3 regions of the Anoxybacillus sp. B2M1 genome follow, and region 3 is predicted to be linked to each of the others. Evidence: riboswitches for the same ligand, from Rfam matches in the RefSeq annotation. Region 3 holds a riboswitch; each other region holds the start of a gene.
What was found. A riboswitch is a leader RNA that binds a small molecule or an ion and turns the genes downstream of it on or off. The one in region 3 is predicted to bind cobalamin.

Region 1 (10,514 bases), 800 kb from region 3:
TAGCCCGTTTGGTGGAACTTTTCTATTGCTAAAGGCATGATGGATTCAAAGCAACGTCATTTTATGGTGAAACAGAAGGCACAGATGTTTGACAGGAGCGAAATTCAAAGGTACATTGAAGCTAACAAACACGAAATGCAAAAGATGTAAAAAACACATAATGAAGGAGGAAGGATAAGAATGGATATGATTAGAAAAATGTTGGCGTTTGGGCTTGGTTTGGCGTCTGTCAGCAAAGAGCAAGCAGAGAAATTGGTGGATGAGCTAGTGAAAAGAGGAGAATTATCTTTAGAAGAGTCAAAAGATGTAATTGATCAATGGATTCGGCAAAAGGAAGAAGGGAAAGCGGAGTTTCAGCGCGCTGTGCGTGAGCAGCTTAAACAAATGCTCGATAAACTTGATTTAGCTACAAAAGAGGATATTCGCCAATTAGAAGAACGAATTCAACGCTTGGAGCAGAAAAACGAGTAAATAAAAAGATTTTGGAGCTGCAAAAGGAGACAGACCAATGGCCGGAAAAAGGATGCGTCATGTAAGTCGTTATCGGGAGATCGCTGTCGCTTTGATTCGCCATGGCTTTGGGATCGTAGCGGAGGAAATCGGGTTTTCCCAGTTTCTTTCTCTTCCACAAAGATTATTTTTCGATGCGCAGGAAAAGAATGAAAAAACAATTGGAGAACGAATCAGGCTCGTGTTACAGGAGTTGGGTCCAACTTTCGTGAAGCTGGGGCAGATTGCGAGCACGCGTCCGGATTTAATTCCTGGCCCTATTATTCGGGAATTGGAAAAGCTGCAAGATCAAGTTTCTCCTTTTTCATTTGCCGAAGTCGCACGAACAGTTCAAGAGGAATTAGGAAGTGATGTGGATCGATTGTTTCAACAGTTCGAGGCGGTTCCGATTGCGGCCGCTTCGATTGGACAAGTTCATCGAGCCATCTTGCATTCAGGAGAACAAGTCGCTGTTAAAATTCAGCGCCCGAATATCGCCCATATGATTGAAACGGATTTAGAAATTCTGCAAGATTTAGCGATTCTCGCTGAGCGCCGCCTTTCATGGGCCGCGCAATATCAAATCGGCGATATGGTTGAAGAATTCTCGCAATCTCTTCGGGCCGAGCTTGATTATACGATTGAAGCGAGGAATGCTGATAAAATTTTTCAGCAATTTAAACAAGATCCTAGCATTTATGTTCCAAAAGTATTTTGGGAGTATTCAAGCAAAAAAGTGCTAACGATGGAATATGTGGAAGGCATCAAGCTTAACGAGTTGGAGCGGCTGAAGGAAAGCGGCTATGACTTGAAACGTTTGGCCGAACGTCTAACGAAGGCCATTTTGCAGCAAATTTTAAGAGAAGGGTTTTTCCATGGAGATCCTCATCCCGGCAATCTATTCGTATTGCCGGGGGAGGTGATCGCTTTTATTGATTTTGGGATGACCGGGCGTCTGACGCCAGATATGAAATATCACTTTTCTTCGTTAGTGATTGCTTTAATGCGTCATAATACAGACGGAATTATAAAATCGCTGTATCAAATGGGGCTTGTTCCTGAGCATGTCGATGTATCGCGATTGCATGAGGATATCGAACAATTAAGAGAGAAATACTACAATGTTCCGCTCAGCCAAATCAGTCTTGGCGAGGCGCTTCATGATTTGTTTCATGTTGCCTTTCAACACTCTATTCGCATTCCGAAGGATTTAACCCTTCTGGGGAAGGCGTTGCTAACAGTGGAAGGCGTAGCAGAGCAGTTAGATCCGGAGCTGAACATCCTCAATATTGCTGAACCGTTCGGCCGCCAACTATTAAAGGAGCGATTGCATCCTAAGCATCTAACCGAAGAAGTATGGAAGCGCGTGTTCAATTATGGAGAAATGTTGCTGGATCTCCCTAAGAACGTGAAGGAGTTAACGGCATTTATTAAACAAGGAAAGCTGCATTTGAAAATGGATATTCCTGAATGGCCGCTTTTTTTAAAAAAATTAGATCAAATTAGCAATCGCTTATCCTTCAGTATTGTGCTGCTGTCCTTCAGCATTATTATGGCAGGGATTATTATTGGCGCTTCTTTAGGTAGGCAATCGACTTTACTCTGGAAAATTCCAGCGATTGAGATTGGGTTTGGTATCGCCTCTTTGATGTTTTTATGGCTGTTATATTTAATTTATAGATCAGGACGGTTTTAGCTGTTGACCTAATCGCTGGTGGTAGATTCACTTGTTTTATTCTCGTGCTGTATAAAATGGAGAGCCACGGCCAGAAGATAGGCCGCTGACTTGTCTCGGTCACGCCAAAGCGTGCTGTCGAAACCTGCTTATATAGGGACTGCCTGCAGAGGCTCGACTAGAATGTGTTACGATAATAATTTTATGTAAACAATCAGGTGTGCTGATGATCCAATAAAAACCATTGGCATTACTTGATTCCCAGCTTTTCTGCCGTAGTCGGCAAGCAAATGACTTGCCGACTGGGCATGCATATGGCGGAAAAGCTTGTGTCTAGCTCAATCATTCCATATTTTTAGTAAAATGATCATCCACACTTGCGGGAAACCATATTAGTTCTTCTTATTTCACCGTTCCTCTGTTTTTTTTGACGGATTTTGCAGGATTTTTTTTCAAAATGTCAAAAGGATTTAATAGACAAAGAAAAATGGGGGAAGGGAAATTAAATGAAGACAGCAGATTTATGTGATCAATTTTTGTCGGAGCTGCAAGTGTGCCAATTACCGTTGCATTCTTATGGCGGAAAAACAGAGTTTTCCGGACCGATTGCCACTGTTGAGGTATTCGAGGACAATGTGCTCGTTCGCGAAGCGCTAGAAACCATTCCGGCAGGCACGGTGTTAGTTGTTGATGGAAAAGGTTCGCGAAATTGTGCATTGCTCGGAGATCGTCTGGCACAAATCGCTTGTGAACGAGGACTTGCAGGCGTGATTGTCCATGGTTGCATTCGCGATTCAGCTGAAATTGCGCAAATGCCGCTTGGCGTAATCGCTCTTGGGACATGCCCTGTCAAAAGCAAAAAAGAAGGGAAAGGGGCGCGTGATCGCGTTCTTGAATTCGGGGGCGTACGTTGGGAGCCGGGCGCGCATGTGTATGTTGATAGCGATGGAGTTGTTGTCGCTAAAACAAAACTGTTCGAAAAATAAAAATGGTTGACTTTTTTCGAAAATTCATCATATCATTGTGGAGGAACAACTAAATCATTGAATCGTTTGCTAAAGCAAGTAAGGTGCCTTTCTCTATTGGGACAGGCTTAAAAGGGAAGTACGGTGAAAAGCCGTCACGGTACCCGCCACTGTGATGAGGAGCTTCATTGCATCATGTCACTGAAGGAAACTTCGGGAAGGCGCAATGAAGCGATGACTCTAAGTCAGGAGACCTGCCTTATTTGCTCGGCCGGATACCTACGGGATTATAGGTAGACGTGCGGGGGAATGGTATACATATGCATTTGTGATTGGCCGTATGCATTTTTCTGCACCTCTATCGATAGAGGTGCTTTTTTATTTCATCAAAAAGGAGAGGATCGGTGTGACAACGTGGAATTTAACTGGAGTAAAGCATCACGTATTGATCTGTAACGGCGGCAGCTGCATGCGAAAAGGCGGAGAGGAGGTGACAATCGCCATTCGTGATGAAATTGCGCGGCTGGAATTGGACAGCACTGTACACACAACGAGAACGCGCTGCAATGGCCGCTGTAATGATGCGTGCGTAGTAATCGTGTATCCGCAAGGAGTTTGGTACAAGGGGGTGACGCCGGATAAAGGAAGAGAGCTTGTCCAAACACATTTAAAAGATGGTGATCCTTTAAAAGATATCGTCACCTATCAGTATGGAGAAGATGGATTATCGATGTGCCATCCAACAGCTGCGGTTGGCATTACTAAAAAAGCTAGCATCAAGGAGGAGAGGGTATGAAGCAATGGAAGTTTCTGTTGCTGCTATGTGGCCTTGTTGTTTATTTTACTGTCAATAGCGGCACACCAGCCTATGCTATGCATATTATGGAAGGATTTTTGCCGATGAAATGGGCGCTATTTTGGTGGATTGTTTTTCTGCCGTTTTTCATCGCAGGAGTGCGATCGCTAATGAAGATCACAAAGCGCCATCCTGAATTAAAATTGTTGATTGCGCTTTCAGGAGCTTTTACCTTTGTACTTTCGGCGTTAAAAATCCCATCGGTGACAGGAAGCAGCTCCCATCCGACTGGAGTCGGGCTCGGGGCCGTCTTATTTGGTCCACTAATAATGACGGTGATGGGGAGCATCGTTCTGTTATTCCAGACGTTACTACTGGCGCATGGGGGATTGACGACATTAGGAGCGAACGCGATGTCAATGGCGGTATGCGGTCCGCTAGTAGCATACGGGGTGTATCGTATAGGAAAAAGGTATAACATTTCGCAGCGATTTGTCATTTTTTTAGCCGCTTTTCTTTCTGACTTGGCCACATATGTAGTTACATCATGGCAATTGGCGCTTGCTTTTCCCGATACAACAGGAGGAGTAGTAGCTTCATTTCTTAAATTTGCCGGAATTTTTGCGATTACGCAAATACCGCTCGCGATCACCGAAGGGCTGCTGACTGTTGTTGTGTGGAACTTTTTATCTACTTACAGCAGTCGAGAGCTGAATCAACTTCAGAAAGGAGCCTAGCAGATGAAGCGAAATCTATTGCTTATTGTTCTTGCTTTTGTATTAGCTGCCGCCCCCTTGCTATTGGTTCGCCATTCGGATTTTAGCGGTACAGATGATCAAGCGGAAAAAGCGATTCAAACGATCGTCCCGGATTATAAGCCTTGGTTTGAGACGATCTTTTCACCGCCGGGCGGGGAAGTGGAAACATTGTTATTTTCTTTGCAAGCCGCGCTTGGCGCCGGGGTGATTGGCTATATTATCGGCGTTTATAAAGGTCGAGCCGGTCGAAGAGATGAAGCGGAATGATTCGGCATTTTGACATGATTGCCTATCATAATCGTCTGCGCCGTCTGCGGCCTGAACAAAAGACTTTATTCTCTTTTCTCTTGCTTTTGAACACTATGGTAGGAAGCAGAGGAACGCATCTTTTTATTATTTTCTGGCTAGCCATATGGACGATTGGGTATGCAGGTGTTTCTTGGAAAGTATATGTAAAAACGTTGGGAATGGTCATCCTTTTCCTTTTAATTAGCTGGCCGATTTTGCTTATTTCCCTTGATTCATGGCACATATCCGTGAATCGAGGAAATATTCCGGCAGCAATCGATGTATCGCTGCGCTCCATTGCAGCATGGTCGTGCTTATTTTTCCTTTTAGTAACAACGCCGTTTCCAGAGTTGCTCTATGTATTAAAAAAACTGAAAATACCATCCGTTATGATTGAATTACTATTTTTTATGTATCGATTTGTCTTTGTGTTGGAGCAGGCGGCGGAGGAATTATATACAGCGATGAAAGCCCGCAACGGCGGCAGTCATTGGCGGCATGGCGCCATGCTTATTTTTCAGCTTTGGCAAAAAATATGGGACGCTTACCATGCTTTATTGCTCGCATTACGGGCGCGCGGGTTTTCCGATGAGCTTGTCTATATTCAAAACGAAACGTGTGGTGTATGGAGCAAGCGCTATATTGTAGAGGCGATTGCCGGAATGGGGGTACTCATATGGATGCGATGATCGAGAGGAAAAAAAGATGTTGAGATTAGAAGAGGTGTATTACCAATATCCTCATGGCCAAGAAGTGCTGAAGGGAGTGTCTCTTCAGATTTTCACAGGGAAAAAATATGCGCTTATTGGCCATAATGGCTGTGGGAAAACGACGTTATTTTTGCATATGAACGGGCTGTTGCGCCCCAGTCGCGGATGCATCTATTGGAAAGAGCAAAAAATGGATGACCGGCGCCAAACGATTCAACAATGGCGCCGAGAGGTAGGCATTGTTTTTCAAAATCCAGAACATCAGCTTTTGGCTCCTGTTGTGAGAGATGAATTAGCCTTTGGCTTGCATCAGCTGGGGCTACATGAAGCAGAAATCAATCAGGAAATCGACAGAACGGTTCGTGAATTTGGCCTGCAATCATGGATGGATAAGCCTGTCCACCATTTAAGTCTCGGCCAAAAAAAATGGCTGACTCTTGCTTCGGTGATGGCCATGAGGCCGCATTTGCTAGTGTTAGATGAACCGACAGCCTATTTGGATCTCTTACAAACAGAGCGATTGGTAGAAAAAATCAATGATATTTATCAAGCAGGAACAACGGTATTCATTGCGACTCACGATTTTGACTTTGTTTTGAAATGGGCTGACATCGTTTTTGTGATGCATGAAGGGCAAATTGTGATGCACGGGGAGCCTCAAGAGCTGTTTGCGCGGCCGAGCATACTGCAAGAATACCGTCTCGGCATTCCGCTGCTTGCTTCCGTTTGGAACGCCCTTTTTCCCGAAGACGCAAAAATCCCTCGCGATATTTGCGAGCTGAAGCAACGATTAGGCGAAAAAGCAGAATGGTACGCGAACGCGCTTTTTTAAGATTCTTAAATGCTTTAAATCAGACTAAATCATAAACGGTTAGCCAGTTTGCTAGGTTCCCAGCCTTCTAGAGTGATAGAGGCATCATTTTATAGTTTTGATGGCCGAATTCTTGAGCCGCCAGCCGCTGTCAAGCATTGATGATCAACCTTTGAAAGCGGTGCTATCTGGTCTTTTGTTGACATGATCTCGGCCGTCCGCCTTGTTAAATCTTCATGGCTAAAGGAGAAGGCTGAATCATAAAGAGAGAGGTGAAACAATGCAAGGAAAATTATTGGTCATCGGATTTGGGCCGGGCAGTGCCGACCACATGACGAAACGGGCACGACAAGCGATTGAAGAAAGTGATATTGTGATTGGCTATAAGACTTACATCGAGCTTGTGGCGGATTTAATAGGAGAAAAACCGATGATCAGCACAGGTATGACAGAAGAGGTGAGCCGGGCGCAGGAAGCGGTGAAATGGGCGGAACAGGGCAAGAAAGTAGCGGTCATTTCAAGCGGCGATGCGGGTGTGTATGGCATGGCGGGACTTGTATATGAGGTATTAATTGAGAAGGGATGGACAAAAGAAAGCGGAGTAGAAGTCGAAATCATTCCGGGAGTTTCTGCCATCCATTCCTGTGCAGCGCTATTAGGGGCCCCGATTATGCACGATGCTTGTACCATTAGCTTAAGCGATCACTTGACGCCGTGGGCGGTGATTGAGAAACGGATTGAAGCAGCGGCGATGGCCGATTTTGTCATTGCTCTTTATAACCCAAAAAGCGGAAGGAGAACGAGGCAAATTGTCGAAGCTCAGCGCATTTTGCTGCGCTACCGTTCTCCACAAACCCCTGTTGGTCTAGTGAAAAGCGCATACCGCACCCGGCAGAATGTGGTTATGACAGATCTAGAACATATGCTGGAACATGATATTGGTATGCTAACGACTGTCATTATTGGCAATTCATCGACATTTGTGCATGATGGGCTGATGATTACGCCGCGCGGATATCAGCGGAAATATAGCTTGGATAAGCTGGAGCAGCGGTTAAAACCGCACGAACGGCTGCGCAAGGAGGCCGAGCCGTGGGCGCTCGATCAAACAGAAGAAACAGAGAGTGTGCGCAAAACAGCGGAAGAAGCCCTGCAAAAAGTGGCCATTCGTCAATACGAACAAGCGAGAGCAATCGAGGAGATTTTTGAACTGGCAGTAAGTCCGGGAGTCGCGAATAAGGCCTTTACGCCACAGCAAATGCTGCTGATTGCGGAAATGGTCGAGAACCGTGGCAAGATGATGTATACACCGGATCATTATTTAAAGCTGGAAATGTTGACAGACCGTCCTGATGATATGGTTCGAAAATTGAAGGAAGCAGGTCTTGTTGTCATGCCGATTGGCAACGTATTAACCGTTAAAGCATGCGATTTTTGCGATGGTGAGAAAAAAGAGGGGATTCCATACGCTGAACAGCTGCACGAAAAGCTGGGAGGAATGGCGCTGCCAAAAGAGCTAAAGCTGGGAATTAACGGCTGTGGAATGGCGTGCTACGGAGCGGTAAGAGAAGATATTGGCATTGTCTACCGCAAAGGCGCGTTTGATTTATTTTTAGGTGGAAAAACGATTGGGAGAAATGCCCATCCTGGGCAGCTTGTGGCAGAAGGGATACCGCCTGAGCAAATCGTTCCTGTCGTCATGCAAATTATTCAAGAATATAAGGAGCACGGGCATCCTAATGAAAGATTCCATAAATTTTTCCAAAGAGTAAAAAAAGCAGGAGGTTTTGTTTACCAAGAACCTCGCACCAATCAAAAAATCGAAGTTTCGGCGTGTGGAGAATAGGGGGAGAAAAGAGTGAAGGCGATTTTATTTGTAGGGCACGGAAGCCGGGATCCGGAAGGGAACGAACAAGTCATCCAATTTGTGGAGCGTTTGCGTCCACAAGTGGATGCTCGCTATCATATGGAAACATGTTTTTTAGAGTTTGGCTTGCCGACGATGTTGGAGGGAATGAAGCGCTGTGTTGAAGAAGGAGCAGATGAAGTGATCGTCATTCCGATTATTTTGCTTGCGGCTGGCCATTCCAAGCTACATGTTCCAGCTGCAATCGATGAAGCGAAACAGCAATATCCGCATGTCACCTTTATATATGGTAGACCGATTGGCATTCATGAGCAAACATTGACTATTTTAAAAGAAAGATTGCAAGAAATTGGTGAAAATGTGGAAGCTCCTGATCCTGATACCGCTATTTTGCTGCTTGGACGTGGGGGCAGCGATCCTGATGCCAATAGCGATTTATATAAAATCGCACGGCTGTTTTGGGAACGAACGAACTACTCGCTCGTTGAGCCGGCGTTTATGGGGGTCACAGCTCCGCTTTTAGAGGAAGGGGTGGAACGCTGTATAAAACTTGGTGCGAAAAAGGTTGTTATTTTGCCGTATTTTCTATTTACCGGCGTTCTTATCAAAAGGCTTGAAGCCAAAGTTTCCGAGTTTAGCGGTCGTTATCCGCAAATACAGTTTGCTTTAGCTGGGTATTTCGGGTTTCACCCAAAGCTGCAAACGATTGTGCTTGATCGCTTAGAGGAAGCCCTTGGACAAACGGTGAAGATGAATTGCGATTTATGCCAATATCGCTTGCATATGGCCGATCACCATCATCACCACCACCATCATCATTAAGGAGAGATGCTATGATTATTGTTTTAGCAGGTACAAGCGATGCGCGGGAATTGGCGCTTGAAATTCAGCAAGCGGGCTATCGTGTGATGGCGACTGTCGTCACAGAGCACGCAGCCGAGCAATTGGAAAGCGCGGGGATTTCAGTTCACCTCGGCCGTTTGACAGCCGCTCAATTGACGGAGCTCGTTTATACAAAAAAAGCTCAAGCCATTGTTGATGCCAGTCATCCATTTGCTGAAGAAGCTTCGAAAAATGCAATAAAAGCGGCTCAGGATGCTAACGTTCCCTATATTCGTTATGAACGAAAATCTGTTCCGTTGGCGTATGAACGTGTCACATTCGTTGATACCTATGAGGAAGCCGCTCATTTAGCAGCAATAAAAAAAGGGGTTATTATGCTGACGACTGGGAGCAAAACGCTGCCTATCTTTGCGGACAAGCTGCTTGGTTTGCCGGATGTGCGTGTGATTGCTCGCATGCTTCCGCGCAAGGATAATATGGAAAAGTGCGAAATGCTGCAATTTCCTCAAGAAAATATTGTAGCGATGCAAGGACCGTTTACGAAAGAATTAGATCTCGCGCTTTTCAAACATTTTGGCGTCACACTTTTGATTACAAAGGAAAGCGGCAAAGTGGGATTTGTCGATGAAAAAATCTCCGCTGCTGAAGAAATGGGAATTGAAACGATTGTCATTCGCAGACCATCGATTCAGTATGGCACGGTCTATTCCGAATTTTCCGACGTCCTTGCTGCGCTGAAGGAAACCTTACCACGATTATAAATGAAAGGAGTTTTGCCAATGGACTTTCGTACAGAATTTCGTCCTGTGACGATTCAACCGCAGCAAATTGAAGAACGCAGTTTTCAAATTATTGATGAAGAGATGGGAGAGCACTCTTTTACGGAACAGCAATATCCAATTGTTCAACGTGTTATTCATGCATCAGCTGATTTTGAATTAGGAAAAAGCCTGCTGTTTCATCCGCATGCGATCAGCGCAGGGATTCAAGCGATTCGTGCAGGGAAAAAAGTAGTCGCTGACGTTCAAATGGTGCAAGTGGGCGTGAATAAAGCAAGAATTGAAAAATATGGCGGAAGTGTGCATGTCTACATTTCTGATCCTGATGTGATAGAGGAAGCGAAGCGATTGAACACGACAAGAGCGATCGTTGCTATGCGGAAAGCGGTCAAAGAAGCCGATGGGGGCATTTTTGCGATTGGAAATGCACCAACGGCATTGCTTGAACTGATTCGGCTCATTAAAGAAGGAGAAGCGCGGCCGGGATTAGTAATTGGCTTGCCCGTCGGATTCGTATCGGCTGCCGAGTCGAA
Region 2 (10,514 bases), 1.8 Mb from region 3:
ATGTCGATCCATCTCTTAATTTCTGCTTCAATAAAGCGCTCATATTGTGGCTGGCTCCACTCGCCTTTTTTGAGCTTTTGGCGCGCTTTCCGCACTTCTGCTGTCTGTGGAAAACTGCCAATTGTTGTCGTTGGCAATATTGGAAGCTGGCTTATTTCTTGCTGCTTCTTTTGCCGTACCAAATAGGATGATGCTCTCTCAAGCTGCGCCTTCGTTAGGTTCTCGCACTCCTTGTGCACGTTCGCATTATATCTTGAAGCATCCTTTTTCCATAAATGAAGCGCTTGTTGATTTTGAGCATAATAATGAGCGCGCTTTCCTTGGCCATCGATGAATCGTTCTGTTAAATACACAAGCTCCTCCAGCTTTTCGTCAGCAAATGCCAGCATCTGCTGCAAGTTCAAAGGCAATGTTTTTTCGTATGTTGTCGTAACAGGGACATGCAGCAAGCTATTTGATGGCTGCAGCCATAACCGTTCAGATGGGACAGAATGCAAAATTTTTTCCACGAGACGGCTGGCTGCCGACAGGTCAGTCCGCCAAATATTGCGTCCATCAATCACCCCTGCCGCTAGCACTTTATCTTCTGGAAAACCGCTCTTCGATAAATGGCGCAAATTTTTCTCTAGGCCATAAACAAAATCAAGGCCAATCCCGCTAACAGGAAGTTTCATTAGTTCTTCATACCAGTCTACTGCCTCAAAGTATGTCTGCAACATCATCTTTAAGTTAGGAGCAGCTTGAGGCAACCGCTCATAAACAGATACAAATTCCTCCATCTCTTTTTTGGTTAAGGAAGTAGCAAGAATGGGTTCATCAATCTGTATCCATTTTACCCCCTCGCGCTCCAGCTCCTTTAGTATTTGCTCATAAAGCGGAAGCAGCAATGATAGAAAATAGGAAAATTGCTTTTCATCATAGCCTTTGGAAAGCTTCATAAACGTATAAGGTCCGATCAAAACAGGTTTTCCTTCAACTCCTAATTTCTCCTTCGCTTCCCGAAAATCCTTTAATGGTTTGTTTTCTGTTATATGCAGGCGGGAGCTTTGTTCCTTGCTCCATTCTGGAACAATGTAATGATAATTGGTGTTAAACCATTTCGTCATTTCGCATGCTGGTGCTTTTTCATTGCCGCGCGCCATCGCGAAATAAACTGAGAGAGGAACCTCTCCCCCCTGATAATCGAAACGTTCAGGAATGAAACCAAACATAGCCGCTGTATCAAGCATATGATCATAAAGGGTAAAGTCGCCAACCGGCACAAGATCAATCCCTATTTCCCGCTGCTTTTTGATATGGTTTAGCCGAATGGACTGCATCGTGTCCAAAAAAATTTTTTCGTCTATCTCTCCATTCCAGAAAGATTCTAATGCTTTTTTCCACTCTCGTTTTTCCCCAATACGTGGATAGCCAAGATTGCTTGATTTCATTTCCTCGTTCTCTCCTATCATTTTATTTTTATCGTTTTTCCACTCTCTACCTGATCTTTAGGCGGGACTTGCCTGATAGGAAATCTATGTTGTCCATTCGATGGCTCGGTTTCCCGTTCATCCTTCCAGCTGAGTTGCTCTTCTCCTCACATCTCCCCGCATTCACCGCGATTTGACGTCATATTTCTTTTTCCGAATAATAAAAAAGCATTCCTAACGCTCCAACGGAAGCTAGAAATGCCATAAAAAAGGATTAATCCCTTTGTCCATGATGAACACCTCCCTATCCTCCGTAGGTAAAAGCAGTGTTGTCAGAACAGGCAGGTCTCCTGACTTAAGGATCATTGCTTTCCGCTCGCCTTCCCAATCTTTGATCAGTGGCAGTAAAGCGGAAAGCTCCTCTATTACAGTGGCGGGACCGTGCCGGAATCTCACCGGTCTTCCCTTTTCATCCGCAGGGAGCCTTGGACTGGGCCATTTAGTCTTGACTCACCTTTGGAACCTGTTCCCACATTTATTTTCTTGTTCGCCAAGAAAAAAACGCTTCAAACCTCCATTCTAAGCCTGTCATGAAGTATCAGAAAAATTTTACAATAACCCTATCATTCTTCGAAAAAATTGTCAAGGAGATTAAGTCTTCTGATTCATGGCGCAAATCTAATTTCGACAGAAGTCGATCGCTTTTATTAAGATTAATCATTCAAAAAGAGCATTCCGGTTTCAAAGCGTAACAAGTATCAACCAATAAGCTGTAGACCGTGTTGTTCGAATGCTCAACCGTCGAAATCGGAGCATCACCTTCTCATTTTTTATCCTTAAGTTATATCTAGATAACTTTCATGATCGAACACTGTCGGAAGCAGCCCAGGCCACCTGTTAGAAAGTTAAGAATTTTTTTGTTTTCGTCTCAGAAAAAATATGATATAGTGAACTTGAAAATTGAATAACGTTGGTTAGGATCAGGTACCGGTAAGCAAAAGAGCGCTTGACCGGTTTAAAAGGGAAGTTCGGTGCAAATCCGACGCTGTCCCGCAACTGTAAATGGGAGCAACCTGCCAAAACCACTGTTGAATGCTTGACATATCAACGGGAAGGGGCTAGGAAGCGATGAACATAAGCCAGGAGACCTGCCTGATTCGGTCCACACCAAAAACCTACGAGGATAGGGGGTGTTGAGGAAGCGGAAAAACATATGTTTTTTTGTATATGTTTTTCATAGGGGATCGTATGCGCTTTTTCAGCATCTTCATTTGCGAAGATGCTTTTTTTATTTGCTTCAAGCGCATGTCCATCATTCGAATCGTATCGGAACTTGAGAACGAAAGGACAGACATCATGCACAACACATTCGGAACAAAGCAATATTTTTTGGAAGCGTTTAAGCAAACGGTCATGAACAATTTTACAAAACATCCACCCGTTTCTTTAATGGATCTGTACGATCATTATCAATCGGAAATTGCCGTCCGCCTCCCTTTGTCAGAACAGCCATCATGCCGTGCTAATTTGCAGCAAGCATATCAAGAAATACGACAAGAACTTGTTTTCAGCAAGGAGTCGGCCGACGAAAGCAAATGATTTTAAATTAAGGAGGGATCTTTTTGGAATTTCGTCCAGGATTAGAAGAAATCATAGCGGCTGAAACGAAAATTTCATTTCTTGATGTGGAGAATGAAGAAATCGTCATCCGGGGATATGATCTGATCAAGCTTGCAGAAACCAAAACATATACCGAGGCAGCACATCTGCTTATTGAAGGAAAACTACCGTCACAGCCAGAAAAAGAGCGCTTTGAAATGCAGCTTCACACACAAAGAACACTGCCGCAAGAACTGGTGAAAATTTTGAAGCAGCTGCCGCAAACTACCCATCCGATGGATGCACTGCGAACCGGTATTTCCGTTTTAGCCAGCTTTGACCCACATCTCGATGAACGAACAGAAGCGGCTAATAAAGAAAAAGCGATTAAGCTTTTGGCTCAAGTACCTGCCATTATTGCAAGCAGCCATCGCTTGTTGCATAACCAGCCAGTCGTTCCATCGCACCAAGAACTCTCTTACAGCGCCAATTTTCTATATATGCTGACAGGGAAGCAACCAAGCGAGCTGGAAGTGGAAATATTTTACCGTTCGCTCATCGCTTATATTGAGCATGAGCTGCCAAACTCGACATTTACAGCGCGCGTCATTTCCTCCACCCACGCCGATTTGTACGGAGCATTGACAGGGGCTGTGTCATCGTTAAAGGGGCATCTTCATGGAGGAGCCAACGAGGCCGTGATGTATATGCTCAAAGAAGCGGAATCGCCAGAAAAATACAAACAGCTGCTCTATCAAAAGCTAGCCAATAAGGAACGAATTATGGGATTTGGTCATCGCGTATACATGAAAAAGATGGATCCACGAGCCTTGCTTATGAAAAAGGCGCTTCAAGAGCTTAGCGAAGTCCGCGGCGACACGACTCTGCTCGAAATGTGCGAGGCGGGAGAAACAATTATGAGAGAAGAAAAAGGACTCTATCCAAATCTAGATTACTATGCTGCTCCTGTCTATTATTTGCTTGGTATTCCAATTGAGCTTTACACACCGATTTTCTTTAGTGCCCGAACCGCCGGCCTTTGCGCCCACGTGATTGAACAGCATAACAATAACCGGCTATACCGCCCTCGCGTCAAATATGTCGGAGAGCGCCACCTGCAAGTGAACTGAAAAAGCAGATTAAACGCTCACCCGAAGAGGAATTGGGGCCAGCAATTCCTCTTCTTTTTATCATAATATAAATGGAGTCTAGAAAGGAAGAGATTCATGAGTGAAGTTTTAATAAAAAATAATGAAAAACAACAAACAGACGAATTGCTTGTTCGAATTGCGGATTATGTTCTTAACGGAAAAATCGAAAGTCATGAAGCATTCGAAACAGCTCGCTATGTCCTATTGGACACGTTAGGCTGCGGCATTCTTGCACTCCGCTATCCGGAATGCACAAAACTGTTAGGCCCCATTGTGCCAGGGACCGTCGTTCCTAACGGCTGCCGCATTCCCGGAACTTCTTTTGTTCTTGATCCCGTCCAAGGTGCATTTAATATCGGCTGCATGATTCGCTGGCTTGACTATAATGATACATGGCTAGCTGCGGAATGGGGACACCCTTCTGATAATCTCGGGGGCATCTTAGCCGCTGCCGATTACGTAAGCCGCCGCAATATTTCGCAAGCAAAAAAGCCGCTGAACATGAGCGATGTGCTGAAAGCGATGATTCAGGCCCATGAAATTCAAGGAGTGCTTGCACTGGAAAATAGTTTAAATCGCGTAGGATTAGACCATGTACTCTTCGTTAAAGTGGCGTCGACAGCTGTTGTCACCAAGCTTTTCGGCGGGGGACGCGAAGAAATAATCAATGCCCTATCGAATGCTTGGCTCGATAACTCCAGCCTGCGTACATATCGTCACGCCCCAAATACAGGATCGCGAAAATCGTGGGCTGCTGGAGATGCAACAAGTCGAGCTGTTCGTCTTGCACTCATGTCTTTAACAGGTGAAATGGGATATCCAACTGCTCTTTCCGCACCAAATTGGGGATTTGAAGATGTGCTATTCAAAGGGCAAAAGTTGAAGCTTGCTCGTTCTCTTGGATCATATGTAATGGAGAATGTTCTTTTCAAAATTTCTTATCCTGCTGAGTTCCATGCCCAAACAGCAGTCGAGTGCGCCATTGAGCTCCATCCTGAAGTGAAGGATCGCCTGGACGAAATTGAGGAGATTATCATTACAACCCATGAATCAGCCATCCGCATTATTGATAAAACCGGGCCATTGCATAATCCTGCCGATCGCGACCATTGCCTTCAATACATCACAGCGGTCGGTCTTATCTACGGAAATTTAACGGCTGATCACTATGAAGACGAAATCGCGCAAGACCCAAGAATCGATGCCCTTCGCGAGAAAATGACCGTTATCGAAAATAAACAATACAGCCGTGACTATCTTGATCCAGAAAAGCGTTCGATTGCTAACGCCGTACAAATTCGCTTTCAGAATGGCAGCGAAACAAGGCAAATCGTCCGCGAATATCCGATCGGACATCGTTTCCGCCGCCAGGAAGCAATCCCTAAATTATTAGAAAAATACACGAAAAACCTTGAAACACGTTTTCCAAAAAAACAGATTGACCGCATCTTAGACATTTCTCTCGATCAAGACCGGCTCGCAGCTACCCCTGTACATGAATTTGTCGATTTATTTGTCATTTAATCATTTAAAAATACTAAAGCAGGTTTCTCTTGAAGCTAGGAGAAAATGAATGCTTATGCCTTGAAAAATTCATTGGAAAGGGAGGGAGCTCCTTTGGTTTGGATTGTCGAACGTGAATCAACACAACACGAACTTGCCGAACGATTTCGCTATTTAATGAACGCCCCGGAAATTTTGCAAATTCCAGGCGCTCATGACGGAATGGCGGCCCTTATTGCCAGAAAAGTCGGCTTTCAAGCTCTTTATTTATCAGGAGCAGCGTTTACCGCCAGCCGTGGGCTTCCTGATTTAGGCATTATTACTTCAGAAGAAGTGGCACAGCGAGCACGAGAGCTAGTTCGTGCGACCAATTTGCCGTTGCTAGTGGATATTGATACAGGGTTTGGCGGCATTCTTAACACGGCACGCACAGCAAAAGAAATGGTGGAAGCACGTGTGGCTGCCGTGCAAATCGAAGATCAGGAACTGCCAAAAAAATGCGGCCATTTGAATGGTAAGAAGCTCGTTTCTCCAGAAGAGATGGTACAAAAAATTAAAGTGTTGAAGGAAGTAGCCCCTTCACTTGTGGTCGTGGCTCGCACCGATGCGTATGCCGTCGAAGGAATTGAGCAAACGATTGAGCGGACACGCCGATATGCGGAAGCAGGCGCAGATGCCATTTTTCCAGAAGCATTAACAAGCAAAGACGATTTCGCTAAGATGAAACAAGCCATCTCGATTCCGCTGCTCGCAAATATGACAGAATTCGGAAAAACTCCATATTATACTGCTGAAGAATTTGCATCTCTCGGCTATTCTATGGTCATTTATCCGGTCACTTCGCTTCGGGTTGCTGCAAAAGCGTATGAGCGAGTATATGAAGCGATTTTAACAACCGGCACGCAAAAAAACGAGCTTGACCAGATGCAATCACGCAAAGAATTATATGATGTCATTCATTATTACGATTTTGAAGCTCTCGATCAGACCATTGCAAAAACCGTTCTTCCTGATGATGACTTGTCAAATGAAAGAGAAGCTGATCAACGCTACAAATGAACACATGTTTTCCCTGACTCCATAAGTAAAGGCGCACTCTCCTCATGTTCATCACTGATGAGCATGAGGAGAATAAGTTATAGACAAAGTCAATGCTGACTTTGTCTATTGATGCTTTCAAAACGGTTGACAGATAAGCACCACAGCCGAGTGAGGATGCAAACGGAACAAAAGATGTTTATATGAAGGTCGTTTGTCAACAATCTAGCATTTGCGTTTTAGTCCTGCTTCTTGATCGCTTGTCCTCTCCTATTCCTCTATCTTTTTCCTCCATGATTCAATATTTCAAGGTAATAAAAAGAAGCCCTATGCTGATGACCGGAACGCTAATCTATCTAAATGATAGATTTCTCCGTAGCTAGAATTGCAGCTGGATTTATATGTAAAATAACAAGGAGGTTGATGATCCAGTAAAAACCCATTGACATCGCTTGATTCCTAGCCTTTCTGTCGTAGTCGGCAAGCGAATGGCTCATCAACACTTGTGATAAAATAATATTGAATCTTTTGGCCTTATACAGAACCACCCCAGCATCAAATCGTACGAATAGAAGATGAATCCTTGCCAAGCATTGAAACGTACGGCATACATAAGGGAAAGATAAGAAAAAAACGGAGGTGAAAAAGGATGAAGCCCGACGTTAAAGAAAAAATAAAAAATTGGTTATTAGTGATTATGATTTCAGCACTTGTCGGTTCATTTTTATTGTTCTTTTTAGGCTATTATCGGACAGGGTTAGCTGTTGGAGCCGTGTTTATGTTTCTTTCCCTGTTTTTGGGACAATGGTATTCCGCTAAAAGGGTAGATGATTTATATCATTCCGAATACAAAAGAAACAAAAGATAACGAGCCATTTTCGATCTACTCAACGATATACATCCATAGAAATAATCTCTTCCTTATCTAAAGCTTTTGCTGTCCGCGATCGCTTCTATACAAAGCAAAAAGGACAGAGAGCGTTTTTCTCCCTGTCCTTTAAAACATATATAATGACGTTTCAAGCTTTACTTTCTCTTGCTTTTTTTACAGCATGCGTAATGCTTGCTGCAAGTCCTCCCCAAATCACTACAATTCCCACGATCATCATGACTATGGCACTTGTTTCCATGTATTGAAACCTCCTCCCTAGTCTACTTTAGATATTGCCCCTGCAGGCCACCGTTTTGCTGAAAACATCCATCCAACAAGTACGACCAGAGCCGCAACAATCCAACCAAACACTGTCACAAACCAAGTTTCATAACCGCCATAGTTTTCCGCAATGTTCGTTCGAATATTATCAAACATCATGTAGCCTAGCACAAGCGGTGTAATGACACTTAAGCAAATTTTCCACCAAGCTCCTAACATAATATCTGAAATATTGTTAGCATGCGTTTGCAAATGATTCAGTTCACGCACAATCCATGCAATGAAAATGACCTCAACCAATCCTGCTAAGGCAACCCCGAAAGTATTAATAAAGTAGTCAACTGTATCAAGGAAATAAAGCCCGCCTTTAGAAGCAAACAAAATTGACAAAATAGCGGCCAAGCCCCCGCCTATCGCTACTGCTTTATGACGGGAAACGCCAAACTTTTCTTGAATTCCTGCCACATACGTTTCTGAAATCGAAATCAGCGAAGTTAATCCTGCTAATGTTAATGATAAAAAGAATAGAACGCCAAAAAACTGATTAAATGCCGGAAACTCATTGATAATTTGCGGGAAGACAACAAACGCCAGACCGACGCCGCCAGAAACGACCTCTTCCACAGTTTTTCCTTGCTGCTGTGCTAAGAAGCCCAACACACTAAAGACTCCGATTCCTGCCAGCAACTCAAAGCTGGAGTTGGCAAATCCTGTGATAAAAGCATTGTTTGTCAAATCTGACTTCTTTGGAAGATAGCTTGAATAAGTAATCATAATGGCAAATGCAATAGATAAGCTAAAGAAAATTTGGCTGTAAGCAGCGATCCAAACTTTTCCTTCTAAGATCCGGTCCCAGTTTGGCTTAAAAAATGTATTTAGCCCTGTTGCTGCTCCATCCAATGTCACTGCTCGAATGACAATAATTAAAAATAACACGACTAATGTGGGAAGAAAAATCTTATTTGCTGTTTCAATCCCCTTCTTAACTCCATTAAATAAAACGATAAGCGTAACCGCCCAAACAAGAATTAATGGAATAAAAACACCTGGAACAATTCCACCAAACTGTCCTGGGGTTTCCACAATCTTCAAATAGTCTCCAAATAAAAATTTCTCCGTATCGCTTCCCCATTTTAAATTAAATGAAAACACAGTATAAGATATCGCCCAAGCGATAATCACTGCATAATACGTAGAAATAACAAAAGAAATGAGTACTTGCCACCAACCAATCCATTCGGCCTTTTTGTTGATTCTTAAAAAAGATAAAGGCGCAGAACCGCGATACTTATGACCAATCGTAAACTCCAGAACAAGAATAGGAATCCCTGCTGTCAGTAGAGCGAATAGATAGGGAAGAAAAAACGCTCCGCCGCCATTTTCGTAAGCAACGGCTGGAAATCTCCAAATATTCCCCAATCCGATAGCAGATCCTGCAGCAGCTAAAATAAATCCAGCGCGTGTCCCCCATTGCTGTCGATTTTCCATGCCAATAGCCCTCCTTTAATTCGTTAGTTTTTTGGCTGAACACCCTCTCTTTTTGCCATCTCCAACAAAAATCAATCTGAATTAATAGTTTTTTCAGATTTTTTAAATTATATAAAAATTATACTCTTTTCTATTATCACTGTCAAAATAATATTTCAGAAAATATACTTTAATCAGTATATTCTGGATGCGACTTGACACATTCTTTTCATCATCATGGAATTTGAATTGTTTTTTACGTTTAGGCAGCGAACAATGCTATCTTAAACTCAAAAATATTAAAAAGAATCAATTGTATTATCTATAAAAATGTATAAATATAATATTTTGTTTAAAATAATAAATCGTCGATTCCCTTGCTGAGAATCGACGATTGGAATCAGACACAATCATCCAGTTGTTTTAGCGCGACTTGGTTACGCTTGAAAAGCCCCTGTTTGCTGATACGACCATCCATTCATACTGGCGCAGCTTGACAGCAAATAACGTGAGCGGATCATGATACATTTCTGGATTTGTTTTCATCTTTTCTAAATCTTTTTCTTTTTTATAAATCTCTGTTTTCATTTCATCCACTGTCTGATTGAGCGCTGCAAACGATTTACGGAAGAAAATAGAAATATCGCGCTCAAGCGTTTTTTCAAACAGCTCGAACTGCAGAAGCAGCTGCTTGATAATGGATTCTGTCACATCGATATAATCCTCATTTTCAACAAATTGTTTATATCTATTATATAACATGAGATTATTTTGCTGGAATACTCCAAACAATTTTCCGGCACCCTTCAATAATATTTGATATGGGGTACGGCGCAGAAAAATATTCACTTTTTCCAGCTCTACACTGCTCGTCATTCGATCAGCATCACGCTGCCAGTCATCAAGCACTCTAAAATCGCATAGCAGCTGAAGCCGTTCTTCACCAAACAGTTTATTAAATCCTTCGCCCATTTCATGGAGGAACGCTTGGCAATCGTTCAGCTCATCATTCGCTGTGTCAATCCAATCTTGCAACAAACGATACAGCTTCGGCAACACGCGTTCATGTACATGAGCGTCGATTCTTCGATTCATTTCATCATTTAATTCTAAATGAATGCTGCGGAAATCGCTGTCTTCTTGAATCATCTCAGAGCATCCGCGCAAAATCTCCGGAATCTTCTCCATTAAATC
Region 3 (10,514 bases):
ACTGTGTGCGAATTCGCGATGCGGTAGCGTTTCAACAAGGCTTTAACCCTTGCTATCAGCTCCATTGGTTCAAAAGGCTTGACTAAGTAGTCATCCGCCCCCAGCTCAAACCCCTTCACTTTTTGTGATGTCTCGCCTTTAGCGGTAAGCATTAAAATGGGGATATCGGCAAAATGCCTAAGTTCTTCGCACAATTCCCAGCCGTCCATTACCGGCATCATAATATCGAGAATGGCCAGATCTATTTTGACGGTTTCTAGCAATCGAAGCGCCTGCCGACCGTCAGCCGCTTCATAAGTTTCAAACCCCGCACTTTCAAGCAAAACTTTCAAAAGCTCGCGAATATGATCATCATCATCCACAATCAATAACTTTGTCATACGTTCTCATCCTTTAGCCGTATTTTTTTGCATTTCTTCATGAAGATGCAATTGTTGGATGGCGAATTCTCGATAAAGCGCATGGGTGGCAAACAGCTCTTGATGCGTCCCCATTCCCGTAATCTCGCCTTTTTCCATGAAAATGATTTGATCAGCGTTGATGACCGTCGATAATCGATGGGCAATCACGATCGTCGTTCGTCCTTTCATTAAGTTTTGCAGCGCTTTTTGCACCGCCATTTCCGATTGGCTGTCGAGGTTGGACGTGGCTTCGTCCAATAATAAAATGCGCGGGTTGCGCAGCAGCGCGCGGGCGATGGCGATGCGTTGGCGCTGCCCGCCGGAAAGCTTGATGCCTCTCTCTCCTACCTCTGTTTCATATTTTTGTGGCAATTCTTCAATAAACGGAGAAGCATAGGCCATGTCGGCTGCCCATTTTAATTCTTCGTCACTTACTTGATGATCAAGCCCGTAGCAAATATTGTCACGAATCGTTCCAGCGATAAGCGGACTTTCTTGAGATACATAACCAATTTGCTGGCGCCATGAAGATAAAGAAAGGGCATGAATAGGTTTCTCGCCGAGAAAAATGCTGCCGCTTGTCGGTGTATAATACCGCTCTAAGATGGAAAAGAACGTCGTTTTTCCTGAACCGCTCGGGCCGACGATCGCTGTCACTTTTCCCGGTTCAATCGTAAAGTTTACGTTCTTTAAAACCGGTTCACCGTTTTCATATGAAAACGATAAATGGTTGACATGGATCGGTTCATCAATGCGAGCGACCTCTTCTCCAGACAGATAGTCTTCTTCCTGCTCGCGCAGCGTGGCCATGATGCGTTGTGTGGCTCCCATCGCTTTTTGCAATTGTGTAAAGAAAGTACTGAATGCAGCAAGCGGCATGACCATCTGGAAAAGATATAAAATGTAAGCAACGAGCTCTCCGGCCGTCATTGCCCCTGTAGAAACCCGATATCCGCCAAAGCCGAGAATGACAACAAGCAGAAGCATAAGCACAATTCCCATCAATGGCATGACCATGGCCTGAACTTTTGCTTCCTTCAATCCATAGCGAAATAAATGCGAAATGCCTTTTTTCCCTTTTTCATATTCAAGCTGTTCCGCATTGGATGATTTCACAAGGCGAATTTCTGACAGCACTTGTGTAATAAAAGCAGTAAATTGCGCTGTTTCATCCTGCAGCCTTTTAGAGTTTTTAAACATTTGTCTTCCTAACGGGATCATAATGCTAACGGCTAGTGGAAGCAGAATAAAGATGGTCAACGTCATTTTCCAATCTAAGTACAGCAATAATGCGACAGAGCCGATTATGGAAATAATGCCATTGAAAAAGTTGGCTGTATGCTCTGTGATTAATCCTTTCACAATAGCGGTATCATTTGTAATTCGGCTAACCGTTTCCCCTGTACGATGACGATCATAGTAAGGAATGCTCAAATGCAGCAGCTTCTGCCATACTTGTTCTCTTATTCTTGATACAACCGTTTCTCCTGTATAGTTAATCAAGTAGATGGAGAAGCCTCTAGCGATTGTTTGCGCAATAAAGGCGCCAACAAGCAAAATGATCGTCGTTTTATTTAATGATGAAACGGTGAAGCCGTCGATCATTTTTTTCGTAAATTGCGGAATCGTTAAGCTGACGATGGAAGACGCCACGCTTAAGAATAGCGCAATAATCATGATCATTTTAGACGGCTTCGTTGCTTGAATCATCCGGATAAACGAGCGCCAGTCTGCTTTTTCTTCTAATGATTGCTTTTCCACGATTTGATCACCACTCTTTTTGCCATGATTTTTTATGCTGTCGTGTATGTATTGTACTTGATGTTTATGAACAGAATATGAACTTTGGGACATCATCATAAATATATTATAGCACTCGCAGCGCTTCTTGATCCTGTGACAAGGCACGGAGGCTTCAGCGAAGAATGACGTTTGTAAAAAACTGTATTCGACAGCGTTCTATGATCTGCCTCCATCTGTAAAAAAAAGGATTGTGCTTTTGAATCGGCTATAAATCCATTTTTTATTTTTTCTGTTTATCGGGTCTGGAAAGCAAATGGATGGTATAATGGGATTGTAGGAAAAGAAAAGGGAGGAGATGCTGGATGTTTGGCAAAGTTGCTGCTGATGTTCTCGGATTAAGTGATATCGGCTCTGTCATTAAACCCGAAAATTATGATAAAGTGGACGCAGACGATTATGTGATGCATGAAGATGAAGAAAAGATTTATTTTTTGATTAAGTCCAAATCAGATGAATATTGCTTTACTAACCGAGCGCTTATTCATTTAGATGGGACGAGCGCGACAAGTAAAAAGCGAACGCTGCGCCGTTATGATTACTATAAGCATCCAATTGCCGGCGTATCGCTTGAGACGGCAGGCACGGTCGATTTAGATGTAGAGATTAAATTTACTATCGGATCGGAGCACTATTCGATTGATGTGCATAAAAAGCATCTGGAAGAAGTGAAAGATTTATATAAAGCGCTTTTGAAAATTTCGGAAATTTGCCATGAAAATGAAACAACGCTCGACTTTGCGCGAAAAAGCCTCGATGTTGCCTCCTCTGTGCTAGGGCGTGTTGCCAGCACTCCAAACAGCATTGCTGAACAGTTTAAAGAGCTAAATCAAATCGCGTTCAACTGGCTTGTTGAGACGAAGAAGCAGTATACAGTAAAAGAGTTTGGGGATGTATTTGAACGCTATATTAACAATTAATGGCGATCCAAACGACTCGAATGGCGATAAACTGCTGTTCGAGTCGTTTTTGCGGTAAGTCGGTGGATGTGCTTTCATCACGCCAATGCGTTAAAAAATGAGATCCATATAATATAGAGACGGGAAAAATGGCGAATTCCGTCATTTTTTTGTTGCCAAACAGCCTTTCGTCCTTTAATATTGTAACTGTCAATTGTTCGATTATTTTTTACAATTGTATATCGATGCAGAAGGGTGCCGAAGTGAGCGAATCGCTAGTAGGCTTAATAGGGAATCTGGTGCGAATCCAGAACTGTCCCCGCAACTGTAAATGCTGACGAAATGAAATAACCACTGTGCGGTATTGATGGGCAAGCTGTTGGCCGCATGGGAAGGTTCAAAGTAGGATGAAGCATAAGTCAGTAGACCTGCCCTGACTGCTCGATGTTTCCAATCTTCGGGGGGTGAGATGGCGAAACGGCAAAAGGTGGCTATTATGCTGCCACAACTCTATGGTTTGTCGTTTCTTGCTCATTCCGTCCGGGATGGGCATTTTTTAATTTATATGTGCAGGAGGAGAAACCATGATGAAGCAACTGAGGTATTATACGTGGCTGCTTGTGTTGATGCTGACGTTCGGCCTTCTTGCCGCGTGCGGTAATCAAGAAACAGACAAATCCACTCATTCATCCAATGCGAAGCAAGAAGCAACAGCTGCTTTCCCGGTAACCGTTAAGGACGGATTAGGGGAAGAGGTCACGATTCAGTCCGAACCGAAAAAAATCGTTTCGTTAATTCCGAGCAATACGGAAATTGCCTATGAACTTGGTTTAGGAGAGAAAATTGTTGGCGTCAGTGATTTTGATAACTATCCGGAAGATGTAAAAAACAAAGAAAAAATTGGTGGCATGGAGTTTAACGTGGAGAAAATTATTTCACTCAAGCCTGATTTAGTGCTTGCTCACGCATCGAGTGCCCATAATTCGCGGGACGGCCTGCAGCAGCTGAAGGATGCGGGAATTACAGTGCTTGTTGTGAACGATGCCAAAACATTTGATGATGTTTACCATTCGATCCAATTAATTGGACAAGCAACAGGGACAACGAAAAAAGCCGATCAAATTGTCAACCAGATGAAATCAAAGCTTGAAGCCATCAAGGAAAAAGCAAAAAACGTGAAAAATCCAGTAAAAGTATGGGTGGAAGTGCAGCCGGCGCCACAAATTTATACAGCAGGAAAGGGAACGTTTATCAATGACATGCTGCAAGTGATTTCAGCAGAAAACGTGGCTGGCGATCAAGAAGGATGGCCGATGTTTACGGAAGAAAAAGCGGTAGCGCTCAATCCGGATGTGATTGTTGTCACGTATGGAGACTATGTGAAGGATGCTGTAAAGCAAGTGATGGCACGGCCGGCGTGGAAGGACGTTTCGGCGGTTAAAAATCAACGCGTATATGAGGTGAATTCTGATTTAGTCACAAGATCAGGCCCACGCCTTGTTGAAGGGGTAGAGGAACTTGCCAAAGTCATTTATCCGGAAATCTTTAAATAATATGATTGCCTACATCATCGCTCTTACAGCGGTGGTCGTGTGCATTTTGTTAGGGATATCGATAGGCTCACTATCGATTCCCTTTTCGTCTATTATTGACATTTTTTTAGAGCAATGGTGGGGAATTGCGCCGTCCCCTGACATTCCTGATACGCTTGTGCAAATTGTGATGGCCATCCGCTTGCCGCGCGTTGTTTTAGCGTTTTTAGTCGGCGCTTCCCTTTCGTTGGCGGGAGCGGCGTTTCAAGGATTGCTAAAAAATCCATTGGCTGATCCTTACACGCTCGGAGTATCATCGGGCGCGTCAGTCGGAGCGGTCGTCGTTTTGTTCTTTCATCTGCAATTGCCGTGGTTTGGATCGTTTACATTACCAATCATGAGCATTGCGTTTGGGTTGCTGACTCTTTTTCTCGTTTTGTTTTTTACTCGCGCCGTCGATCCGCGCATGTCAGTGGAAACGATCATTTTAACCGGAATTATTTTCAGCGCATTTTTCAGCGCGTTGATCTCGCTTATGATTGCGCTGACAGGAGAGGAACTGCGGCAAATTATTACTTGGCTGATGGGAAGCGTCGCGATGCGAAGCTGGAAATATGTTGTCATGATGCTTCCGTTTTTTATAATAGGATGTTTGCTGTTATTAGTGAATCACCGCGAGTTAAACGCTTTTGCCTTTGGTGAAGAGGCAGCTGCTCACATAGGTGTCCATGTTGCCAAGCGCAAGCTGGTCATTTTAATCGGCGCTTCCTTATTAACAGGGGCGGCTGTTGCTGTGTCGGGGGCGATTGGCTTTGTGGGCTTGGTCGTTCCTCATATGATTCGTCTTGTTGCGGGACCGAATCATCGCTTGCTTTTACCGCTATCGCTTTTATATGGGGGCGCTTTTTTAGTGCTAGCCGATTTAGCGGCGCGAACCATGATTTCACCGAGTGAATTGCCGATCGGCATCATTACTTCGTTAATTGGTGCACCTTTGTTTGCGGGGTTATTTTTAAATAGAATGAAAAGGAAGACGTGAAAATGATGTTAAACGTTCATGATGTTTCCTATCAATACGGAGAAAAAGCGGTATTACAAAACATTACCTTCACAGTGGAACAAGGGCAATTTTTTGGAATTTTAGGGCCTAACGGCAGCGGCAAAACAACATTATTAAAGCTGTTAAGCAGAGAGCTTTCTTTACAAAAGGGGACCATTACACTGAACGCCGTCCCGCTTGCTTCCTTTTCGTCAAAAGAACTGGCGCGCCTTGTCGCTGTTCTCCCGCAAAGCGCCGATTCAGCATTTGGCTATACCGTCAAAGAAACGGTAGAGTTAGGACGCTATGCCCATCAAACAGGGTTATTTCCAACATGGACAGAGGAGGATGAACAGGCGGTAGCCGAAGCGCTTGAACAAGTGGGGATGGCACATAAAGAACAGGAAACCATCGACCGTTTAAGCGGTGGAGAAAGGCAGCGCGTCTATTTAGCAAGAGCGCTTGCCCAAAAGCCGAGCTTGCTTTTTCTCGATGAACCGACCAACCACATGGATATTGCCCAACAAATCAAACTGCTAGATCAATTAAAAAAATGGACAGAAGAAAATCAGTTAACGGTTGTAGCCATTTTTCATGATATGAATCTGGCTAGCTTATATTGTGACCGGCTTTTGTTGCTTCATGAAGGAAAGATGGCGGGACTCGGCGAACCAAGCGATATGATTGAAGAAAAACAATTAGAAACCGTATTTCAAGCGTCTGTGCGGCGTCAAGCGCATCCCGTTGTGTCCAAGCCGCTTCTCACGTTTGTTCCTCAGACCTATTCCGATACGAGTCAACAGAACGATTCCTTAAGTGCGTTAACGATTGCTCAAGACGATGAACAGATTGTCATTACCACACCGCAGCCTTTTAAAGTGCTGTCATCGGCTGTGGTTGGCGCTGGTTTTCAATGGGCTACACACTTTGTGAATAGACATGTACCGAAGCATTATCGCTGTGATGATCCAGAGGCAGAAATGAAGCAATATTTACAATCCCATTCTTTTGCCGTGCATCGTACCATTGGCATGATGACCGCTGTCTATTTAGAGGATGCCGTATGGATAAAGAGCAGCGAAGAGGAAGTGGCGCTATTCGTGATGGTGACCGCGGGCGTTGGAAATGCGGTGGATGCTGCAAAAGCGTGGGAAAAAAGGGAGAAAGTGGAAGGAATCGGTACGATTAACGTATTTATTTTTATTGATGGCCAATTAAATGAAGCAGCATTTGTACAGGCCATGATGACGACAACGGAAGCGAAAGTGAAAGCGTTATATGATGCACACGTACTTGATCCGGAAACACATACGCTGGCTACTGGCACATCCACTGATTGCATTGCCATTGCCTCATCACAAACAGGACGCTTGTTTGAGTATGCTGGAACGGCTACGCCGCTTGGCAAAGCGATTGGACGTTTTGTGTATGAGGCGACAACGGAAGCGTTGCGCAAATATAAAAAACGGAGAGGCGATGGGAAGTGACCTATCATTTGCTCGCAATGGCTTTAGCGGTCGTCATTGATTTTTTCATCGGTGACCCGCGTTGGTTGCCGCACCCGGTGCGCGGAATGGGCCGATTGATTGCCTGGCTGGATCATCGGCTGAATCGTGGGCGAATGCGGCGAGCAAAAGGGATCGTAACGATTGGAATCGTTGTTGCAGTGGTCTATGGGATCAGTTCGATCATCATATATGAAAGCTACCGCGTTTCCGTTGTATTTGGCATCGTAATCGAAGCATTGCTTATATTTACGACGATTGCCGCCAAAAGTTTAAAGGAGGCAGCGTGGAATGTGATGATTCCGCTTGAACAAGGAGATATAGAAAAGGCAAGAAACGAGCTAAGCATGATTGTTGGCCGCGATACGGAAACGCTGAATGAGCCGGAAATTGTTAGAGCTTGTGTCGAAACGGTGGCTGAAAATACGAGTGATGGAATTACGGCACCGCTTTTTTATGCGCTTGTCGGCGGCGGAGCATTGGCTTTAGTTTATCGCGCTGTTAATACGTGCGATTCTATGCTTGGCTATAAAAATGAGAAATATGGCGATTTTGGCTGGGCATCTGCACGGCTGGATGATGTATTAAATTACATACCAGCTAGGTTGACGGGGATTGTGATGGTGCTTGGAAATAGCCGGCACATTCGCCGCTGCCTTCGTCTGGTGTTGCGCGATGCCCGCAAGCACCCAAGCCCGAATAGCGGCTGGGGCGAAGCTGCCATGGCTGCATTGTTGGGCGTACAGCTAGGAGGAACCAACACTTATCAAGGCGTCATCTCGCAACGTCCGAAAATAGGAGAGGCGCTGGTTGAGCTGAAAAAAGAGCACATTCGCCAAGCTGTTCATGTGATGTTTCGGACGGTTGTCGTATTTCTTGCACTGCTTTTGTTAGGAGGGATGATCGTTGAAGCTGCCGGCACATGGGGCTAATCCGCAGCAATTATATCAAAGCGTCGGTCTCTCTATTCCGGATGAATGGATTGATTTTAGTGTCAATACCAATCCGTTCCCCCTTCCTCTTGCTGTCTGGCCTACACAAACGGAGTTTTATCAATGGGCAATGGAATATCCGGATCCGTCAGCTTCAGAATTGAAGCGCTATCTTGCACGTATGGAGCAGATCGATGTTCAGCAAATACTGCTTGGGAACGGCGCTTCACAATGTATTGATCTTCTGGCGCAATTATTTTCCGGGAAACGAATCGGCGTTGCGGAACCGACATTTTCTGAATATCGCCGCGCTTGTCTTGCCCGCGGCTGTGAGATTGTTTCCATCATGGCTGATGAAGCAAGCCAATGGACGTACAAGCAAGAGGACTGGCTTAAGCTGATCGAACAGACCGATGTTATTTTTTTATGCCAGCCCAATAATCCGACTGGGATCGTGATGGAGCCGCAACAGCTCCGTTGGCTGTTGGAAAAAGCGGAGCAAAAACGGACGGTTGTCGTGATTGATGAGGCGTTTATTCCATTTTGCGAATCTTCTTTTACCGCTATAAAATGGCTGGACTTTTTTCCGCATCTGATCGTGCTTCGTTCCTTAACAAAAATGTATCATTTAGCGGGGGTGCGTGTGGGCTATATCGCAGCTCATCACGAGATCATCAAGCAGCTTGAAGCACTTCATCCGCCATGGAGCATAAGCCAAGTAGCACAGCAGCTCGCTCTGCGCCTGTTGCCAATGAACGAGTTTGTCGTCCATACGAAGCGAATGATCGCGAAGGAACGAGAGAGAGTAACGGCGGCGTTGCGGCAATTGGGCTATTACGTATCACCATCAGCTGTAAATTTTTATTTGTTACGAGCGCCTAGTGGTTCAATGGATCGCTTATTTTATGATTTGCTACAAGAGGGATTCATTCCTCGGCATACAAAAAATTTCATGGGACTCGAGGGCCGCTATTTGCGCTTTGCTGTGAGGAACCAAAGAGAAAATGATCAGCTTCTATCGTTTTTCACGAGGTGGCAGCCATGATGATCTTTATTAGCGGCGGTGTTCGCAGCGGGAAAAGCGGAATTGCGGAGCAATGCATTCAAGCGCTTGCTTCGCGGCAAAATACGGTCCATTATATTGCGACTGCGAAAACAACAGACCAAGAAATGAAGGAGCGCATCATTCATCATCAGCGGCGGCGCTGTCAGCAATCCATCCAGTGGACCACGTGGGAGCAGCCGCTTCATTTACATGAGTTAGCCTTCCAATTCGGGCCGAATGATATCCTTCTTGTTGATTGTTTAACGAATTGGCTTGCGAACGAGTTATTTGATGAAGAGGGGTGGGAAATAGAAGCGGTTTGCTTGCAGAAAGCTGAGAGGATGCTGCGGACTGTTTCACAATTGAGCACTGTTGTGAGAGCGCTTGTCATAGTATCCAATGAACTGTTTTCCGGAGGAGTGCCGCAAGACGCAGGAACCTATCATTTTATGAAAATGCTGGGCTGGCTTCACCAGCGTATTGTCCATAGCGCTGACTATGCGATTCTTGTACACCATGGTGTGCCGATTTTAAAAAAAGGAGAGTGCCTTCCATGGCTGTTAGGGATGGATGGATTTTAGCCTTGCAATTTTTAACCGTTTTTCCATTGCGAAAAGAGGTGAATTGGCAAAGAGATACAGCCCGCTGGTCCGTTCGTTTTTTTCCGGCTGTCGGCTTATTGATTGGTGCAGCTCTGGCCGGCTGGTACCTCCTGTTAAGGTGGACACCGACGTCTTCGTTGTTTTTGGCCCTTTCGCTGCTATTTTTGTCTATTTTTTTATCGGGCGGGCTGCATGCGGACGGTTGGATGGATGTAAGCGATGCGTTTTTTTCGTATCGCGATACAGCTAGGAGACTGGAGATTTTGAAAGATTCACGAGTTGGGGCGTTTGCGGTTTTATCTGTCGTGTTTCTTTTAGCGTTTCGGTTTTTATTTTTATATGAAACAATCGTTTCTGGCATCTCGCCGCTCGTCTTTGTTGTCATTCCGTTTTTTTCGCGAACATTTATGGCGCTTTTGCTGATGGCAGCCCCGCTCGCTAAGCCGACAGGAATGGCAGCCGCGTTCCGTGAGCACGTAACGGGAGCGGATCAAGCGTTTATTCTTTCTTTTTTTGCCCTGACTGTTGCGATATTTGGATGGTTTCAGCCGCATCTGATGTTTGTATTATTGATTGGCGTTGTTCTTTCTTTTTGGATGGCGCGAACATTTTATAAACAGCAGTTTGGCGGTATCACCGGCGACATGCTTGGAGCGTTTGTAGAGGGAACGGAGGCATGGCTATGGTTTATCATCTGGCTCTTACATTTCTTCGCCATGGAATGACAAAAGCAAATAAAGAGAAACGCTATATTGGTTT

Region 1: linked by a shared signal. The riboswitch ahead of GFC28_RS04315 ((2Fe-2S) ferredoxin domain-containing protein) and the one ahead of GFC28_RS00430 (ABC transporter substrate-binding protein) in region 3 are both predicted to bind cobalamin.
Region 2: linked by a shared signal. The riboswitch ahead of metE (5-methyltetrahydropteroyltriglutamate--homocysteine S-methyltransferase) and the one ahead of GFC28_RS00430 (ABC transporter substrate-binding protein) in region 3 are both predicted to bind cobalamin.

Annotation. Positions count from the first base shown of each region.
Region 1 is NZ_CP015435.1:876,445-886,958, reverse strand. Features, by position in the region: gene GFC28_RS04330 (phasin family protein) at 181-471, shown strand; gene ubiB (2-polyprenylphenol 6-hydroxylase) at 509-2,185, shown strand; gene rraA (ribonuclease E activity regulator RraA) at 2,671-3,150, shown strand; cobalamin riboswitch at 3,215-3,405, shown strand; gene GFC28_RS04315 ((2Fe-2S) ferredoxin domain-containing protein) at 3,536-3,925, shown strand; gene GFC28_RS04310 (energy-coupling factor ABC transporter permease) at 3,922-4,662, shown strand; gene GFC28_RS04305 (energy-coupling factor ABC transporter substrate-binding protein) at 4,666-4,950, shown strand; gene cbiQ (cobalt ECF transporter T component CbiQ) at 4,947-5,660, shown strand; gene GFC28_RS04295 (energy-coupling factor ABC transporter ATP-binding protein) at 5,677-6,513, shown strand; gene cobJ (precorrin-3B C(17)-methyltransferase) at 6,773-8,338, shown strand; gene GFC28_RS04285 (sirohydrochlorin chelatase) at 8,351-9,181, shown strand; gene cobK (precorrin-6A reductase) at 9,193-9,963, shown strand; gene GFC28_RS04275 (precorrin-8X methylmutase) at 9,982-10,514, shown strand, end outside.
Region 2 is NZ_CP015435.1:2,074,397-2,084,910, forward strand. Features, by position in the region: gene metE (5-methyltetrahydropteroyltriglutamate--homocysteine S-methyltransferase) at 1-1,430, opposite strand, end outside; cobalamin riboswitch at 1,733-1,913, opposite strand; cobalamin riboswitch at 2,375-2,579, shown strand; gene GFC28_RS10105 (hypothetical protein) at 2,766-3,008, shown strand; gene mmgD (citrate synthase) at 3,032-4,138, shown strand; gene GFC28_RS10115 (bifunctional 2-methylcitrate dehydratase/aconitate hydratase) at 4,235-5,683, shown strand; gene prpB (methylisocitrate lyase) at 5,777-6,721, shown strand; gene GFC28_RS10125 (hypothetical protein) at 7,350-7,568, shown strand; gene GFC28_RS18865 (methionine/alanine import family NSS transporter small subunit) at 7,720-7,830, opposite strand; gene GFC28_RS10130 (sodium-dependent transporter) at 7,848-9,341, opposite strand; gene GFC28_RS10135 (dynamin family protein) at 9,744-10,514, opposite strand, start outside.
Region 3 is NZ_CP015435.1:74,028-84,541, forward strand. Features, by position in the region: gene GFC28_RS00415 (response regulator transcription factor) at 1-380, opposite strand, end outside; gene GFC28_RS00420 (ABC transporter ATP-binding protein) at 387-2,111, opposite strand; gene GFC28_RS00425 (PH domain-containing protein) at 2,507-3,121, shown strand; cobalamin riboswitch at 3,337-3,550, shown strand; gene GFC28_RS00430 (ABC transporter substrate-binding protein) at 3,688-4,653, shown strand; gene GFC28_RS00435 (FecCD family ABC transporter permease) at 4,619-5,671, shown strand; gene GFC28_RS00440 (adenosylcobinamide amidohydrolase) at 5,674-7,158, shown strand; gene cbiB (adenosylcobinamide-phosphate synthase CbiB) at 7,176-8,108, shown strand; gene cobD (threonine-phosphate decarboxylase CobD) at 8,083-9,153, shown strand; gene GFC28_RS00455 (bifunctional adenosylcobinamide kinase/adenosylcobinamide-phosphate guanylyltransferase) at 9,150-9,734, shown strand; gene GFC28_RS00460 (adenosylcobinamide-GDP ribazoletransferase) at 9,707-10,480, shown strand; gene GFC28_RS00465 (histidine phosphatase family protein) at 10,438-10,514, shown strand, end outside.